Regions from separate parts of the Salibacterium sp. K-3 genome, predicted to be linked through region 1. Evidence: riboswitches for the same ligand, from Rfam matches in the RefSeq annotation. Region 1 holds a riboswitch; the other holds the start of a gene.
The links. Region 1 has a riboswitch for cyclic di-GMP ahead of ACW9JV_RS12500 (anti-repressor SinI family protein). Riboswitches for the same ligand answer to the same signal wherever they lie in the genome.
Positions count from the first base shown of each region.

Region 2: it holds a riboswitch for cyclic di-GMP, as region 1 does, so the genes downstream of both, ACW9JV_RS06625 (hypothetical protein) here and ACW9JV_RS12500 (anti-repressor SinI family protein) in region 1, are expected to answer to the same signal.

Region 1 covers NZ_JBSVZE010000002.1:69,823-79,185, forward strand. The annotation lists gene ACW9JV_RS12465 (iron ABC transporter permease) at 1-1,430, shown strand, start outside; gene ACW9JV_RS12470 (hypothetical protein) at 1,464-2,255, opposite strand; gene ACW9JV_RS12475 (ABC transporter ATP-binding protein) at 2,260-3,099, opposite strand; gene ACW9JV_RS12480 (SE1832 family protein) at 3,282-3,458, shown strand; gene ACW9JV_RS12485 (helix-turn-helix domain-containing protein) at 4,165-4,533, shown strand; gene ACW9JV_RS12490 (anti-repressor SinI family protein) at 4,523-4,657, shown strand; gene ACW9JV_RS12495 (helix-turn-helix domain-containing protein) at 4,897-5,223, opposite strand; gene ACW9JV_RS12500 (anti-repressor SinI family protein) at 5,422-5,541, opposite strand; cyclic di-GMP riboswitch class I at 5,575-5,664, opposite strand; gene ACW9JV_RS12505 (diacylglycerol/lipid kinase family protein) at 5,699-6,595, opposite strand; gene ACW9JV_RS12510 (hypothetical protein) at 6,736-7,221, opposite strand; gene ACW9JV_RS12515 (DUF2325 domain-containing protein) at 7,224-7,691, opposite strand; gene ACW9JV_RS12520 (cation:proton antiporter) at 7,737-9,363, opposite strand, start outside.
Region 2 covers NZ_JBSVZE010000001.1:1,332,258-1,341,620, reverse strand. The annotation lists gene ACW9JV_RS06660 (ABC transporter permease) at 1-349, opposite strand, end outside; gene ACW9JV_RS06655 (ABC transporter substrate-binding protein) at 498-1,556, opposite strand; gene ACW9JV_RS06650 (hypothetical protein) at 1,774-2,343, opposite strand; gene ACW9JV_RS06645 (NAD(P)H-dependent oxidoreductase) at 2,438-3,028, opposite strand; gene accB (acetyl-CoA carboxylase biotin carboxyl carrier protein) at 3,301-3,789, opposite strand; gene ACW9JV_RS06635 (TetR/AcrR family transcriptional regulator) at 3,825-4,457, opposite strand; gene accC (acetyl-CoA carboxylase biotin carboxylase subunit) at 4,474-5,835, opposite strand; gene ACW9JV_RS06625 (hypothetical protein) at 6,154-6,588, opposite strand; cyclic di-GMP riboswitch class I at 6,754-6,838, opposite strand; gene ACW9JV_RS06620 (dimethylarginine dimethylaminohydrolase family protein) at 6,980-7,828, opposite strand; gene ACW9JV_RS06615 (4a-hydroxytetrahydrobiopterin dehydratase) at 7,972-8,268, shown strand; gene ACW9JV_RS06610 (DUF5665 domain-containing protein) at 8,431-8,769, shown strand; gene ACW9JV_RS06605 (DUF948 domain-containing protein) at 8,826-9,275, shown strand; gene ACW9JV_RS06600 (hypothetical protein) at 9,272-9,363, shown strand, end outside.

The sequences.
Region 1 (9,363 bases):
TGGCCGTCTTGTTTCTCGTCATCATCTGGCTCAGCCGGAAAATGGATCTGCTCCTGCTCGGGGAGGACCAGGCCCGGACACTGGGGGAAAAAGTGCGCCTGATTCAGGTCTTTATGTTTTTTGCTGCCGTCGGGCTGACGGCGCTTCCTGTCAGTGTCGTCGGACCTGTCGCATTTATCGGTCTCATTGCCCCGCATATTATCCGGCTCGCCGGCTATCAGCTGCACGGGACGCTGATTGCAGCGTCGATGTTATGGGGAGCAAATCTGCTGATCGGCGCCGATATTCTCGGACGATTTCTTGACTCGTCGTTATCCGAACTGCCGGTGGGCTCCATTACAGCACTGATCGGCGGCCCCTGGCTTGTCCGTCTCATCCTGAAACACCGTCAGACGCTGTTCGGCGCGGGTTCCAAAGAGACCCTTTCACCAGGCCGCAACCTTTTTCCTGCTTCTTATCCGTTTGTCGTCGTCGGTGCTGCAGGACTGCTCGCGCTTTCCTTTTTTGCGGCCCTTGCCGGAGGCGGTGACGGCTTTGCTTTCATCGATACGTGGAATGCCTTGTGGAAAAACGACGCATCCGGGCAGCGCTATATTATTTTTGACCTGCGGCTCGGCCGAATTCTTGCCGCCATGGCGGCCGGCGTTCTTCTCACATTAAGCGGGCTTCTGTTTCAGGGGATTCTCCGAAACCCGCTTGCCGATCCTTCTATTATCGGTATTACATCCGGTGCCGGAGTGGGCGTGTTAATGGTCATGTTCGTGTTTACAGGCCTGTCGGCTGCCTGGTTTCCTGCCGGTGCGATAGTCGGAGCGTTTCTGACCGTTGCCATCGTACTGTTTTTCTCGTGGAAAACCAATTTTGAACCCGCGGTACTTGCCCTTACCGGCATTGCCGTTTCCGCTGCAGGAAGCGCGCTGACCCAGATTCTTATTACCCGTTCGAACATGAACGCCGCCTCTGCCCTGACCTGGCTGTCCGGAAGTACGTATGCGACCGGATACAGCGAACTGCAGCAGTTTCTGATCTGGCCGATGCTGACATTAATACCTATATCGGTCATGCTGTTAAATAAACTCAATATCCTTTCTCTTGGTGATCAGACAGCGGTGGGACTCGGGGTCCGGACCGGGGCCGTGCGCTGGATCACCGCTGTCACTGCTACATTCTCGGCGGCCATGGCGGTTGCTGCCGTCGGAACGATCGGTTTTATCGGCCTCGTGGCGCCCCACCTTGCCCGTCTGATGGTCGGACATGACCACCGCCGCATTCTGCCTGTGGCACTGCTGTTCGGGGCCTCGCTCCTTGTCATTGCCGATATGACCGGGCGCATGCTGCTGGCACCGAAAGAAATCCCGTCCGGCCTTGTCGCTGCCGTTATCGGTGCACCGTTCTTTTTATGGCTGATGAGCCGGACGTCAAAAAAATAAGGATGGAACCAGCACACTGCCAAGGTTCCATCCTTATTTTTGATTTTCTTTATATTGCTGATACAAGCGTTCCCTTTCACCAGGTTTCATGCGGGGGCAGCGGTAACAGCACTGAGATGATCGTTTGTAGGCAAGACAGCAGGTCGGTTTTGTGTATACCGGGTTCTCCTCATCAGCCGGATTCGGCACGGGAAGCCGTTTATATTGAAAAGGGTGCTTCTTTTCCTGAAAATCGCCGGGCTTCGTATGCTCCACGAGAAAGTTCCAGTCTTCATCCAGGCGGCGCTGTACATCCGGACTCTCTGTCACTTTTGCGAGATCAAGAAAGTACGGCACAGCATGAACGACCTGTCCCCACAACTCACGGGGGCGGACACCGGCGTAGGCGGCCGCCGATTGAAACAACGGAACGACGTGCTGCTGATAAAAGGAAAGGAGGCGCATCCGGCGTATGTTGTCATCAAGGGAGTGCCCGCTTTCATTCCAGGAGCAGGTGAATTCAAACACCGGTTCGCCGCCTTCCGGACGTTTCGTTAAAAATACGGTGACATCCTCCGGCGAAGCGTTCAGCATATATCCTTCTGCCAGAGCCCAGTGGACGAACGCAAAGAAACGGCTGTACCGGTTGGCCCAGAACATCACGGTCATATCGGGATCGGGAGCATGAACCGCCGCACCGTATCGTTCCATAAACGGTGCTGTTCCCTCCGGAGACCGCCATTTGGATGCAGAAAACGCCGCTTCACAGGCAGCAGGCGCATTCTCTCTTACAGAAAAAATGTCATAGATTTTAGAACCTGTTTTTTCCGCCGGGGCCGTCGTCATACGATCAGACCCTGGCCAGTGCCGAATCTGCTCCTTGATCCGGAACGGACTCCAGATGGCGGTCCACCAGGTCGTAGGTCATGCAGAGGGGTTTTCCGGTGCGCGGATCAGTGACAACATGGGCATCAATCCCGAATACTTTTCGGAGCACCGGTTTGCTGATGACTTCTGACGGATGTCCGATATGCTTGGCATCACCGTCTCTCATCGCAATAAGATGATCCGAAAAACGGGCGGCATGATTCAAATCGTGGAGCACCATGACGATGGTCCGTTCCTCCTGTTTATTAAGCGACTCGAGAAGTTCCAGCACTTCCAGCTGGTGAGCCATATCAAGATATGTCGTCGGTTCATCGAGCAGCATCACTTCCGTCTCCTGCGCGAGTGCCATTGCTATCCAGGCTCTCTGGCGCTGGCCGCCCGAAAGCGCGTCCAGTGTACGGTCTTTATATTCTATCATTCCGGTATCGACAATCGCCTTTTCCACCGCTTCTTTGTCCGCTGCTGTCATTCTGCCGGCTCCGCGACGGTGCGGATAGCGTCCGAACGAGACGAGCTGGGACACGGTAAGGGTCTGCGGAATATCAGGGGACTGCGCAAGAATCGCCATTTCCTTGGCAACGTCCTTTGTTTTCATTTCATGAATATTGCGGCCGTTCAGATAGACGGCGCCGCCGGACGGCTTCATAATCCTCGACATGGCTTTCAGGAGTGTCGATTTGCCGCATCCGTTCGGACCGATAATGGAGGTTATGACACCTTCAGGAACCTCAATATTCATATCATCAATGATCGTGTGATCGTTATAGGCGACTGCTATATGTTCGGTAGACAGTTTTGACATGTCTGATACCCCTTTCGATTTCCCGGTAAAAACAAGCTGTCATAACATTGATAATCATTTTCATTAAAAATTATAAAGCCTGATGCGATACTTTGCAAGACGTATTGAAAAATCTTATCATTTGAGTCCCTTCGATCCATATGATATGTTGCAGTCAGCGACAGCGAATGGAGGCTGAAACGATGGAAAAAAAGGAAATCGAAGAAAAAATCCAGCATCTGAAAATGGATTATATCCGCATCCAGGGCGACCTCGATAAGCTCGAGACAGTCGGGGGGAATGCAGCCGGCGCGATCCGTGAACTCGAGCTGATTGAAAATGAAATGAAGGAGCTTCACACAGCTCTTCAAAAAATGTAAAAAAACCGTGGGACATTCCCACGGTTTTTCTGTTACACAGGAAGGGCTCCGATGGTATAGCCCGGGCTGGTATCAAGCAGGTAATAGCCGATAAAGCACACGGCAATAAGAATCAGGGATAAAACAAGCAGCCGCTGAAACAAGGTGGACTCTCCTTCGAATACAGTTTCTCTTCCACTATTGTCTAAAAATACCTTTTCTGTTGTCAATGGAAAAAGAAACAAACGACGAAGGCAGCTGTACCTACGCCCTTACATGAACAAAGAGTCCTTTCCGCCCTTCCTTCCAGATGTTTTCTCCACGGTAATAAAGATACAGAGGTCGTCCAGTCTGCTTCAGTCTGTGTATTTCCGCCCTTACGTAATGAAAAGACGCCTCCCCCCTGTATGTCCCGTCAATATACAATCGACAGCGATTGTTTTTCATATAAAACAATACCACGAGATGTCCAAACAAATAAGTGTAATACGTACCGCCCCGAAGCCTGACCATGATACACCCTCTCTGTTCGTTTTATAGAATATAACAAAAATATATAACGAATAAATCCTGCTGAAAAGGTTTAAAATATGCCAATTAAACCATATATCGAACAAATTCTGTTCTATATAACGTATTTTCTCTTTCGTTCTCCTAATTTCAATTTTTGAAAATTCCTTTTTGTTTTATATAATGAACAAAACGAAGAAATAAGGGAGAAGGGCTTATGCTTGGTCAAAAATTAAAATTATACCGAAGGAAAAAAAGGCTCTCCCTGTCCGAACTTTCCAACCGTACCGGTATTTCCAAATCATATTTAAGTTATATTGAACGAGACGTAAAACAGAACCCCTCTATTGAAGTTTTGAAAAAAATCGCCTCGGTGATGGATATTTCGGTGGAGGAACTGATTGAAGATTCCATGACTGAACTCTACAGCGAAGAACAACTGCTCGATGAAGAGTGGATTCTTCTCGTCCAGGAGGCGATCCGGGAAGGAGTAAGCAAAGAACAGTTCAAGCATTTTCAGGAATATATCAAATATGATAATTGGGCGAAACGGAAAAAAAATGGAGGGAGCTTAAATGGGCAATAAGGAAGAGGGGCAATATCTGGACAAGGAATGGGTGGCTTTGATCGATGAAGCAAAAAATATCGGGCTCTCCCCGGAAGAGGTGCTGGTTTTTCTGGCGGACCAAAACCAGAATGATCATAAGTAGGACAAAGTCAAACGGGCAGCTGCAAAAAAGAGAGGCCGTATCAAGAGTTTAGTAACAGCCAAAAAATGTTTCACTAATATTGGGGCATGCGCTGCAGGCGGGCGCTTTCCGTGAATGGATTGTTCCAGTGCCGGCGATCAATGCAGCCGCCTTCCACTCCTGCCCGGGGTTGAATTCTCTTTGTCACAGAAAAAGAGCTGTTCCTTTTATACAGCTCCTCTCTCTTTGGTATCCGCTTTTTACTGGTTTTTGGACCGCCATTTATTGAATTCAAGAAACTCTTTAAATTGTTCTTTTGTCACTCCGGAATTCATGGCTTCCTGAACAATCGAAAGCCACTCATCATCCAGGTCCTTCTCTTCAAGATCACTTTCGTCTTTCAAGAGAGCATCCACCGGCACATCCAGTACAACGGACACTTTTTCAAGAAATTGCACGGAGGGGTTGGTCTGGATATTTCGTTCCATAGCACTCAGGTAAGATTTCGCGACACCGGCCTGTTCAGCCAGTTCGGTTAACGAAATGTTTTTTTCTTTACGGTACTTTTTCACTCGATCTCCTATCATCGTCATAGCCGGACTCCTTTATCATTACCTGTATGGTTGCATTATAACATATAACGAATAAAAGTTTGTTATATTGAACAACAAAAAGCGTTTGAAATATATGGGATAAAGCAGACCTGCGTTTCAGTACATCATCTTTATTATATACGCTTCGATAATGGAAAAAAAGCCAATCTTAGAAAGATGGCTTTTTTCCTATCAGGATTCCACATGTTGTTTTTCCAGAAAGGATTTTACTTCCTCGACACTCAAGCCGGCAGCTTTGGCTTCTTTTATCAGGATCACCCATTCCTGATCGAGTTTTGCCGGTATCTGCATAAGATTCAACCTCCTAAAGCCTATTGGATTGCCTTAGGCAGTCCAGCCGCCCTGGTCAAGGAAATTGACGACAGGCCTGTAACTTTGCGTCCCTGCCTTTCGACAGAGTTGCCTTTTTCTGAAGGTTGGTAAACGTAAAACCGTTTTACAGGACCGGTTACACTTCGGATTCCGGCACCAAAAACGGTATTTGGGCCGGCTTATTGTCAATGGTTACCGGTGTCTTCATGTACATTTCTCCGTCTGTGTCCGCTTTCATCGGTTCCGGAGTATCCAGCTTCACGTGCCGGGCCTGGTAATGCTTTATATCCGTCTGTTCCAGATCCCAGGCTAATGGATTTTTCGCTGTCAGATATTCCCGTAACAGCGAAGCCCCGCCCTGGCTTACGACAAAGATGTTAAACAAGCCGTCATCGGGAATGATACCCTGAAACGGAAGCTGTGACGCTCCGATGAAATTACCGTTCACAATAAGAACCATAACGGCCTCGTCCGACATTGTTTCGTCATCGAGCGTCAGTTCAAAGGAAAAGGGCTGCGGGTTCGTGAACGTCTGAAGCGCGCTGATGAAATAACTGACCTTTCCAAGCTTGTCCTTCCAGTCCCCGTTAATGTTCTCCGATGTCTGGGCTATCAGTCCAATACCATAAAAATTGGAAAAATAGCGTTCATTCATTTTCCCGATGTCCACATACCTCGTGGTGCCGTTCATGAGACTGGCTGCGGCCCTTTTTATATGCTGCGGAACGGCCAGCGTCCTCGAAAAGTCATTGCATGTACCTCCCGGTAGAATACAGACAGGTGGAGGATCATCCAGTGCCGCCAATCCGTTTATACATTCATGAACCGTACCGTCACCACCCATGACGATAATAACATGATAGGCGTCCCCCCTCTCTTTTAACAATTCTTCAGCATGACTTATATACTGCGTTTTTTGTACAACTAATTGTTCGATGTGGCTGGTTAAAATCCCTGCTGTGAGTTCCATATTTTTTTGAATGAATGACTGCCCTGCATTTCCATTTATCAGCATCAATGCTTTCTCGTACATTCGGTTCATCCTTCAGCTAAGTTATATTGTCTTTAATGTAACTTGATCTTTGGTTTTTGTAAACCAAATCGGGAAGACGAACAGAAAAACACCTCCGTCCCGCTGAAACAGAAACGAAGGTGCCTGATTGTGGAAAACATTCAGAGGCCGTATTTTTTTCTGCAGAACCGTTCCCCCGCGGCAGGATCAAGGGCAGTGAGCGTCCAGTACTGTTCCGGATACTGCTGCTCAAGCATCTGCACGGCGCGGTGCAGCAGGTACTGTTTTTGTTCATTGGTGCCGTGGAAAAACATCCACGCCTCTACTTCTTCACCGTCCGTCCTGTATCCGGTGACGACAGCGTCTCCCGCTTTACATCTGAAGTCTTTCTGCTGAAAGGAAAAGCCGGGGAGCATTTTCAGGCACTCGTCCATAATAACAGGTAACGTAATCACATATTGATAAACGTCTGGAAATTGATCGACAGCTACAAGTTTCCAACGCCTTTTTATCAAACGAAGCAGATCGGCGGATGTGTGAACCTTTCCTTCCGAGAGCTGTTCGAGCAGCATATTGAAATATTCCTGCATGGTGAGTTCGGAGTTTTTCTGGGTGATGTGCTGGATGTATTCCGGTTCCTGGTTCACGGTTATTCCTCCCCCTGGAGCATCGGGCATTTTCTGCACACTTCTTCGCAGTTGGCCAATGTTTTATAGATAGAACACCATGACCGTTTTGCGAAACAGACCGGCACATTCTGTTCTTTTGCTTTCTCCTTCACTTTGTCGGTCATATTGTGATTGATAAAGTCAGTAAGTATTAACACAAGATCTACATCTTCCGGGATATTTTTCTGCACCATTTTCACTTTCCGTCCGCTTACATGAGAAATATCCTGAAAACCCACTTCCTGCAGCCGTTTCGGGATCGAACCGAGCTTGTCCGCCCCTACAATCATTAACGTGTCCACCAGAAAGCACCTCCGACAATAATGATAATCATTCTCAATAAGTCTTACCTGTAGTCTATTGGATTTTTCTTCCGATGTCAATAAGAAAAGCGGAAGCGGCTGGACGCTGCAGCTGGATCTTAAAACATTTTGCATTCCTTCCAACAACAAAAACCCTCCCGGCATGTGGGAGGGTTTTGTCTGTTATTACGTTCATTCGGCGCCTTCCGGATCTTTCTCAACGGGATGCACAGGCGGCGCGAGACTGATAATGGTATCGCCTGCTTCCGGTTTCAATGGAGCTTCACTTGTAAAGAAATCAAATTTTCCGGTCGGCTTTAAGTTGAGAATGGGAAGCGTATCTTCCTGAATATCCTGCAGAAACGACTTATACGTATACTGTTTCGACAGCTTGGTCTGTACAAACTGATACCCTTCTTCGATTTTACGGTTCAGTTCGGCATAGGTCGCGCCTTTCTCAAACAGGATACGGCCGCCGATCCGCATGACAAGATCGTCCGGATGTTCCTTTTCCGGATCATGCCAGCTGAGCTGAAACAGATCATTCCGGCCGATATCCGGTACAAATGTCGTACAGACGAGGGAATTGTACGAATCTCTGTCGGTGGCAGCGATTAATTTCTCGTACGGTGTCAGATCCAGATAATATTCCGTCTGCTCCGACAGAATTTCGCCCCGGTAATAAGGAACCCCTTCGGTCCTCGCGTTAAAAAGCTGTTCGAAGGAAGTGTCTGTAATAAGAACAGGGATTTTCATCGATTTCAGCGTTTTCGCAAGCGCCGTGGTGAACGCACTTCCGCCCACGATGATCACTCCCGGCTTTCCTTCCAGCGACAGCCCCAGTTTCCGGGCAAGCGGTCCAATGGAAAACCCGTGTGCACAAACGGTTGAAAAGACAAGGGCAAATGTCAATGGGGTGACGATCGAAGCACCGGGATAACCTGCCTGCTCCAGCACATTCGCAAAATAGCCGGCAACGGTGAGTGCCACAATACCGCGGGGCGCTATCCAGCCGACGAGCGCTTTTTCCTTTAATGACAACTCCGTGTTAATGGTCGAAATCCATATAGACAACGGCCGCACGATGATCAGCATCAACAGAACATAGGCCATGATCCGCGGATCAAACACCTGGAGCAGAATTTCGCGGTCAAGAGATGCCGTGATCATAATAAAAATGCCGGAAAGAAGCAGCACCGATATATTTTCCTTGAAGTGCCTCATATCACTGAGGGAGGCAATGTGCATATTGGCCATGGTCATCCCCATCGCTGTCACGGCCAGAAGTCCGGTTTCATGCATGACTTCGTCGGCTGCCGAAAAGCAGGCGATCACAACCGTGAATACCATCGGGGATTTCAGAAACTCCGGAACAAATCCTGTTTCAAACATCCAGCCTATCCCCCGGCCGCATGCCCATCCGATCGCAATGGCAAACAGCGATGCCAGAAAGAATAGCAGAAGGGCGCCCGCTGTGACCGTATCAACGGTAAGAAACTGAATAATTTCAAAGGCAAAAACGGCCAGAAGGGCACCAAGCGGGTCGACGACGACCCCTTCCCATTTCAGGATTGCAGCCGGCCTTGCTTTCAATTTAGCCTGCCGGAGAAGCGGCAGAATTACGGTCGGCCCGGTCACAATAAAAAGTCCTCCGATAACGAAGGAGATCGCCCACGACAACCCGGCTATAAAAAAAGCGGTTAATGAACCGAGTATCCAGGCCAAAAGCGCACCCAGCGTAATAATCCGGTAGACCGACTTACCCAATCCGCGTATTTCACGGTAATCCAGATTCAGGCTGCCTTCAAAAAGAATGATG
Region 2 (9,363 bases), on a different contig from region 1:
GTTCGTTCAGCAGCGGTACATTAGACTGCCCTCCCATAATACGTAAATTAATGGAATATAAAGCAATCATCATTAATATCCCCGATAATAGAGGATTGATTTTACCTTTCGTATGAAGAATCCCGGTAATACATCCTGCTGCAAATCCTCCAACAGCTCCAGCCGCTGTGGCTGTAAGTGGCGATGCTCCGCTCACAATAAGCATGGCTGCAATCGCAGCCCCCGTCACAAAACTTCCATCCACTGTCAAATCAGGGAAGTCCAGTACCCGAAACGATATATAAACGCCAAGCGCCATCAATGCGTAAATAAGTCCCAGTTCTACAGCTCCAAATAAGGCAACATTCATACCTGGATACAACCTCCTTTCCTGTGTTCAGCAGAAAAACCCGGCCCCCGCCAGGAACCGCGGGACCCGGATTTTTCCAATCTTTCTTCCATCCTGATTCGTCAAAAAGATCCGGCCCGTTTCCTTGTGAAGACAGGCCGGACCGGGTTTATTCATTAATGAATTCTGCTGTTTCTTCCCATTCTTCCTTGATTTCTACTCCCTGTTCCTCCGCTGCTTCCCTGTTAATCATAAGCTGCATGTCCTGAGGATGTTCTGCAGGGATTTCATCAGGACTCTTTTCCCCGTCCAGCACCTGGGCTGCCATTTCCCCGGCGCGGTGTCCGATCTCTTCATAGTTAATGCCGTACGTGACAAAGCCGCCGCGTGCCAGAGAATCCGGTTCACTTACCACCAACGGAATGTCCTGGTCATTGGCGACTCCTACTACTGATTCAAGAGCAGATACAACGGTGTTATCTGTGACAATGTACATGACATCAGCTTCACCTACCAGAGAATCCGCTGCCTGCTGTACTTCAGCAGAGGAAGAAACGCTTCGGGTTACGGCTTCCAGATCTGTATCTTCCATAGCGGCCTGTACTTCTTCCACCTGGGTCACTGAATTCTGTTCGCCGGAATTATACACCAAACCGACGCTCGAACCTGGAAAATTTTCTGCAATGAAGTCCACTGTCATATCAATGGCTTCCGGATGAAGATCCATGACGCCTGTGATCAATTCGCCGGGAGACTCCGGATCTTCCATGAGACCAGCTTCCACGGCATCCGTTACGGAAGTGAAGATAATAGGTGTTTCCGAACTGGCCTGCTTCGCTGATTGGGCGCTCGGGGTGGAATTGGCAAAAATAAGATCCACTCCGTCGGCAACGAAATTATTGGCAATCGTCTGGGCATTGTTCATATCGTCCTGCGCATTCTGCAGATCGTATTCTATGTTTTCCCCTTCCGTATAGCCGTTATCTTCCAGCCCCTGTTTGAACCCTTCATAGGCCGCGTCCAAAGAAGGATGCTCCACAATCTGTGTAGCCCCTACCTGGACCGTCTCTTCCTCTGCCGGTTCCGTCTCTTCTGAACTCTGTGAGTCTTCAGATGCAGACTCTCCGCCGCCGCTTCCGGTGTTTTCTTCGTCCTGGCCACAGGCTGTCAGTACTGCAGCTGACAGAATTCCTGTCAAAACCACTCTTCCCCAATGATGAAACGTCATGTTTCGTCCTCCCCTTTTACATATGTAGACTTTTTATACAGTTACACTAATCTTATAAGATTAAAAATCTCTTGTAAATATAAAATTTTTTTACAGTAAAGTACATACGTAAGCGTTTTACCATTGATTTCATTGATACTTTCCATATTAAAAAAAAGGGGCTCCCGTTTCATATAGGATCTGTCCGAGGCGGACAGATCCGGGACTGTTGTATATGTCAGGAAGTCACCTGATTTTGTTCTACTTCCACTCCTGGAAAATCAGGAACTGCCTGATCTGAAGTGCGTTGCAGTTCCGGTTTCCATTCTTTTTCATACAGTTGATCAAAGGCGATACGCCCTCTGTTGACAAAAGCTCCATTTCCTTCAATGTATTCTTCATATTCTGAAAGAAACGCTCCACCGTCAGTAATGGTGAACGTGTAGCGGATCGTGCCTTCCTGCCATTCTTCCTCTTTTGTATAGCCAAAGTCATAGAGGCGTTCGACAACGGCATACATCCCGAACGGTATAACGACATTCTGTTCATGTTCAGCTTCCATTACACCTTCGTCCGTGACAACGCGTTCGCCCAGTGCAGCCCTGTCCGTAAAAAGCTCGGCTGCGTATAAATAAACGGCTGCCATTGCAGCTGCAAGGATAATCGCAGATATTCTTTCCAGACCCGCCGCTCTTTTCTCTTTTTTCCGGAGCCATCCATGAATTGCCATGCCCGCCGGAAATGTGATTCCAAGAAGAAGTATCGACAGCAGCAAATAGAACAGCCAGGGTTCCAACATCCAAATCATCTATATCTCATCCTTTTTCAGTTCAATAAAAGCATTCAATGCACAGCAGCCTTCATCATACCACTTCCGGTCCTACACTCTCAAAGCGGATGTTTTAAGGTTCCGTGACAGCCAGCTTTTCTGCATACTCTTTTACTTTTTCAAGCCTTTCTTTCCTGCCGGTATCACCTGTCTGAACCACATTGCCCAGGTGAAGAAAAGATAAGGATTCGAAGCCGCAGAATGAAAAAATCTGCTCTTCCCATAACGTTTCCAGACGTTTACGGGATTCGGCAAATTCATCCTCGGGAGCGCCTGTTGTGTATACTGCTCCGATTTTTTTCCCTTCCATTTTTGGTATGGGGCTCTCCCCCTGGAGAGTATAGGCAAAACCATAAGATAGGACACGGTCGATAAAACCTTTGCCTTCCGCAGGAAAATTCCCCCACCATAGTGGAAAAACAAGAACAATCCCATCCGCCCATTCCATCCAGGCATGTTCCCGCTTGATCACGGCAGGATATTTTCCCTGAAGAGTTTCATTATATTCAGCCTTCGTCAGATGAGGAGAAATATCCAGTTCCGGTATATGGCGTACATGAGTTTTTGTTCCAAAGCTTTCAAGTTCCTGCTGTAAGGTGTCCAGCACAGCTCCATTAAAGCTTTCTCTGTCCGGATGCATAAACCAGATTAATATTCGTTCCACCTGCCCTGCCTCCTTCGTCCCGGCGATCTTTTCACTCCAATGTAGATATACTGATTATGGACCTATTTGCCTCTGCCCAGTTTTTTCCTGCCGACCGCTATTTATTGATCCTCCGGGTTAACAATGGACATGTGGCGTCAAACATTTCGATATTTCTTGGCTTCGCCGGTGTTGCAGTAATGGTTGCCGGCTCCTCCATAGGCTGAGAGTCATAAAGAAAAAGAGACGGGAATCATTTTTCCGTCTCTTTTTCTGCGAAAAGGGATACTGCTTTATTCATCCGGTTTTACTAAAAACAGCGGCTGCCCATATTCAATCAACTCTCCGTTATCAACCAGAATTTCAACAATTTCTCCGGATGTTTCTGCTTCCAGTTCATTCATCAATTTCATCGCCTCTACGATGCACACCACGCTCTCTTCGTTCACCCGGTCCCCTTCTTTCACATATACATCTGCTTCCGGAGAAGGAGCCCTGTAAAACGTGCCGACCATAGGAGAGACAATTTCCTTCAGATGGTCATCTTTCCGGGTCGTTCCGCTGCTTTCTTCCGCAGACTCTGCCGCGGGAGCAGGGGCAGGAGTGGGAGCAGGGGCCTGTTGTACCGGTTGTACCTGAGGAACCGCCTGGGCTGCTGCACCCGTACTGCCTTCTTTCTTAATCGTAATTTTTTCCTGCGTTTCTCCCTGGATTTTCAGTTCTCCCACAGACGATTCATCCACCGCCCGGATCAATTCCTTAATTTCGTCCATCGTAAACATTCGATACACTCCTTGTCCTCGGTTTAATTCGCATGCTACACCACTTTATGTTCCAGAAAAAACCGCTGGTATTCCGGCTTATTTCTGGCATTTTCGGTCAATACAGCCTGCATGATTAAGTCGGCATAAATATCGGCTATTTCCCGGACCGAATACTCTCCATCCGCTTTATACCATTTATATGTCCAGTTTATCATTCCAAAGATTGCCATGGATGTGATCGGTACGGGAAGTTCCTGGCGGAAATCTCCATGTTTTTTCCCATCCTCGACGACGGAAAACATCATATCTTTATAACGGTCACGCTTCCTTTTTATACTGTCAAAATAATCCGGCGATAAATACAGACTTTCCTGATAAAAAACCGTTACATGGGCCTGGTACACTTCAAACATGCGTACAAACGAATGGACCGTTTCGTATAGTTTTTCTGCCGGCGTATCCCAGCTTGCATGAGCCTGATAGGCTTTTTCAATAATATACGTGATAAACGATTCATGAATCGTATAAAGCAGCTCATCTTTTGATTTGAAATTATGATAAAAACCGCCTTTGGAAGTGCCGCTTTCCTGAACGATCTTATCGACGGTCACCGCATGAAATCCAAATTCTTCAAATAATTGAAGAGCCGCTTCGGTTATCCGCTGTTTTGTCGTTTTCACCGGCACGAATACCACCTGCTTTCTATCCGTCGGAGGATGATTCCAAAACCTGAAACTCTTCCAGAAAAGCTGTTGTAAACTCCCCTTTGCGGAATACCTCATGGTCCATTAAAGCGGTATGGAAAGGTATCGTTGTAAACACACCCTCCACCACAAATTCTGATAAAGCCCGTTTCATTCTGTTAATCGCTTCATCTCTCGTGGATCCTTTCACAATCAGCTTGGCCACCATGGAATCATAATGAGGAGTAATCGTGTAGCCTGGATATACGGCACTGTCTATTCTTACTCCAAAACCTCCCGGAGGCAGATACGTATCAATCTTCCCGGGGGACGGCATAAAATTCCGGCCCGGATTTTCAGCGTTAATTCTGCATTCCAGCGCCCATCCTTCTATCTTGATATCTTCCTGTGTACAGCTGAGCGAACGTCCTGAAGCAGCCAGTATCTGTTCTTTGACGAGATCGATACCGGTCACTTCTTCGGTTACCGGGTGTTCTACCTGAATCCGGGTGTTCATTTCCATAAAATAAAACTGTTTGTGTTTATCCAGTAAAAATTCGATGGTACCTGCTCCGCAGTAATCGACCGCTTTGGCGGCATTGACGGCAGCCTGACCCATTACCTGCCGTGTGTCTTCATCCAGCGCAGGGGAAGGTGCTTCTTCCACCAGTTTTTGATGGCGGCGTTGAATGGTGCAGTCCCGTTCTCCGAAATGAACGACATTGCCGTGTTTATCCGCCATAATCTGAATTTCGACATGCCGCGGTTCTTCCACGAATTTTTCCATGTAAACTCCAGAATCTCCGAATGCTGTAGCGGCTTCCTGCTGTGCCATCTGAATAGCATGGCGCAGGTCTTCCGGGTCGCGGGCAATTCTCATCCCTTTCCCGCCGCCGCCGGCAGTTGCCTTCACAATAACCGGGTAACCGATATCCTCTGCTGTATCCAGTGCTTCCTCTTCGTTCTCAATAATGCCGTCCGTACCGGGTACAATCGGAACACCGGCGTCTTTCATTGTTTCCCGGGCAACGGCTTTTGCCCCCATTTTACTAATGGCTTCAGCCGAGGGTCCGATAAATGTCAGATTATGATCGGCACAAATCTCGGCGAACTCCGCATTTTCGGATAAAAAGCCGTATCCTGGATGCACGGCATCCGCTCCTGTTTTTAAAGCTGTTGCGATCAGGTTTGTTTTGTTTAAATAACTTTCCGCGGAAGACCTTGGACCGATACAATATGCTTCATCAGCCATCAGTACATGCAGGGCTTCCCGATCGGCATCTGAGTGAACAGCGACGGTTTCAATATCAAGTTCCCTGCAGGCGCGTATTACTCTTACCGCTATCTCTCCACGATTTGCAATCAATACTCTTTTAAACATTTGAGCACCTACTCTCCATTGCTTCCAGACTCTGAAAAGACCGACTAGTCAGTCTGTATGTAACCAATAGAAAACTGCTTTTGTAACGTAAGCACAAGTTTTCCACTTATATTTTACGTATCATCAAGCCTTATTACAAGTGTTTTTTTTTAGAGAGAAAAGATCGGGGCTGTATCAGAAAGTACAGCCCTTTTCCTGTGAGAAAGAAAATGTAACCAAGGCAGAAGCGGAAGGCGGCGACTATTTGTTGTTCGCCGGTTACAAACGGTCACCTCCTGTCTTCAGGCACCCTTGACAGAATGGAACGGAATGCCTTTATCATGTCGAAAAAACAGCGGCAACAGCTGTGAGATTGTCATCACTGTAATAAACTGTTTTATCTGAAGCCACATATATGCGGTGAAGTCCTCCGCCTATCGTATGCGGCCCTGCCCTTCCAGGGAAATACACTGCTTCCATGAGAATCGAAGGTTCGAGTCCGGGGCCTTGATCCTCCATTAGAAGAAAAAGCCGTTTATGGTTATAATACATGGATAACAGTCCATTTCCCGCATACTTCAGTGCATTAGTCATCAATTCCTGCGCCGACAGAACGACAGCATCCCGTTTCACATTGCTGCACATCCGGGATGTTTCAAGGGTCCGGAATAGAATATCTGTAACCCGGCTGACATCATCAGTAATAAATACCGGTTCCCGCAGCAGCGGATCCAGGGAATGAAGCCTCTGCAGTGTGGCAGCACTTAACTTCACCGGAGGTCGCAGGGACGATTTTGTACAGGGATGAGACTGGATATGATTTGAAAGGAATGCAGGTATAACAAAACACCCTCTTTCTCCCTTAATGTAAGGTCTGAAGAAAGAAAGGCTGCCACACACTGGAGCTGCCATTGATGTAAAATAAACATGAAGAGGATGAATGGCAGCCCGGCTGCCCTGGCATAAATGCTTTAGGCCCGTGGCTTTGCGTCTCCGTTTTTCAACGGATTTGCCTTTCTCGATAATGAGTACTTAGACTTATTTTAATTATATCTTTTCCCTTATTATTTGACAATCTTAGACATAACATGGTGTTACATTCCGTGAATTGCTGCGGGGAAATAACACCAGGCTGCACCATACGACATTTCCCGCCTGCCTTTCGTCATTCCGAAAATTGCCGTTTTAAAGGAAATGTAACGCAACGGAAGGCTCCGCCGGATTTAATAATCTCCGAGAAATCAACTTCGATAATGCGAAATCCCCAATTTTTCAACACTTGATTCAGCCTTTTATTTTCCGGGAGAGCGATGACCTTATTACTGCCGATCCCCAACACATTCACTGCAAGCTGAAACTGCTCTTCCTCCCCTGCAACAATGGTCCGGTAATGCATCTTTATTTCCCGCAGAGCCCGTTTTGAGAAGGCAGGTTCATAGATAATGGCCGTACCCGGAGAAATAATATTAAATACACAGTCCAGGTGCAGATGCTGCTCTTCCAACGGAAGATGAACGATTTTTTTATCGGGAAATAACGTTTTCAGTTCTTCCACGGCCGATATCGTCGTACGGCCGCTCTCCGCCGCAAATAGAAGAGAACCGTCCATAATAATGTCTCCGCCTTCCAGGGCTCCCGCTTTTATTTCCTGATAACGCCAGCCGTTTTCGTCCATCCATTTTTTCACACTTGTCGTTTCCGGTTCCCTTACGTCTTCATTCATTTTACCGATGAAAATACCCTTATCCGATGTAAATCCAAGATCTCTCGTAAAAACCTGTTCCGGCATTTCCTCTTCCGGCGGGAGCAGATGCACATGAATATTATGGTTTTGCAGCACTTCTCTCAATTCCCGGTGCTGCGCCTCCGCTTTCTGTTGATCAATATTCTCGTTATGATACCGCTTCTGCGTGTCATTGATCGGTTTTACGATCCGCATCTTTTCCGGTCTGCACATCAGGACTTCTTCCAGACGCCCGTATTCATTTTCGGCGTATCCATCACGTGTCCGCATATCCTATACTCCTTTCTTCTATAAAAAGGATACCCTATTTGTGCGTTCCTTACGCACGTTTCCTGTGCATCGCACCTACAGGTTTAAGGGTCGGCCTTAAGGGGTATAGATATGTTGTGACTAATTAAAGGAGGGTGGTCCATATGAGTACGTTGGATAATGAAACCATTGAACGCAGACTGAATGAATTGGACGGCTGGGAGCGTTCCGATGCAAAAACCATTGAACGTACTTTTTCTTTCAAGGAATTTCTGACAGGTATATCTTTTGTCGACAAAATGGCAGCTTACGCCGAAGATGTACAGCATCATCCCCATGTAACGATTGACTATACCACCATTACCGTCAGGCTTTCCACCCATGATCAAGGCGGAATTACAGAAAAAGATATGGATTCCGCCGAGGCTTACAACCGGATTTTTGCAGAAATAACAACGTAATTGGTTTTTCTCCGGAGCTTCTTCCGGAGTTTTTTAGTAGTTGGGAATGTTTACCTGAGATCCAGCTTCTGCGCTTACGCTTTGCTTATGCCGCGTTTACCGAAGGCCGGGAAAGGGTAGAGAAAAAAAGAAAATCTCGTCGAAAGAATGAAGGGGATGGGTATGCCTGAAAAGCAGGAGAGGAAAAACATACGGCTCGAAAAGCGGAGAGAACCGCCTGATAAAGAGGAAATGAAAAAACTGGAGCAGCTGGTCGACAAACTGGAGAAAATCACAACGAATTCCAGAATGAAGGATCTTGCCTATCATTATACAAAAACCTCCGAAGTCATTAAAACGAATGTGATAGCAGGAGTGGCCCGCGGGGTGGGTTTAACCGTCGGCACGGCACTCTTTATTGCCATTTTATTTTTCATTCTCGCCCAATTTGAAACGATGCCGGTTATCGGCGAATACATCGGAAATCTGCTGGATGTTGTCGAAAATCAACGGGAATCATAAACATACCGGGACAGATTCATGATAAAATAGGAAAAGCATTCACAGGAGGGATAATATTGGATCTAGTAGGAATCAGTATACTTATTATTGCCATTGCATTTGCTGTTCTCGTCATTTTTCTAATCCGTGCACTGCACAATCTTACAAACGTCCTCGGGGGCGTCAGTAAAACCGTGGAAAAACTTCCGGATCAGCTGGATGACGTGATGAAAGAAACAGGAGTGGTTATTCATAACAGCAATGAGACCCTCCTTGATTTAAACGAAAAAATGCGTACGCTGAACCCGCTGTTTTATATTCTCGGTGATGCCGGCGAAGCCTCGAGAAAGTTGTCCTCTTCTCTCGTTGATGTGACAGCCTCTATGAAAAAAAATACGGATGAGGCTAAAGAACAGGCAGATAACAGGGATTTAGGAGGGCTGTATGGCGGTGCGGCTTTAGCTTATTATCTATTTCAGAAACGGAAGGCACTCAAAAATTTAAAAGAAAGTGATGAAACGTCATGAATAAACGGGCTGGATGGAAAGGTGCAGCTGCCGGCTTCGTTTCCGCTTTTACTGCTCTCCTTCTAACAGCTCCTCAGGATGGCGGAAA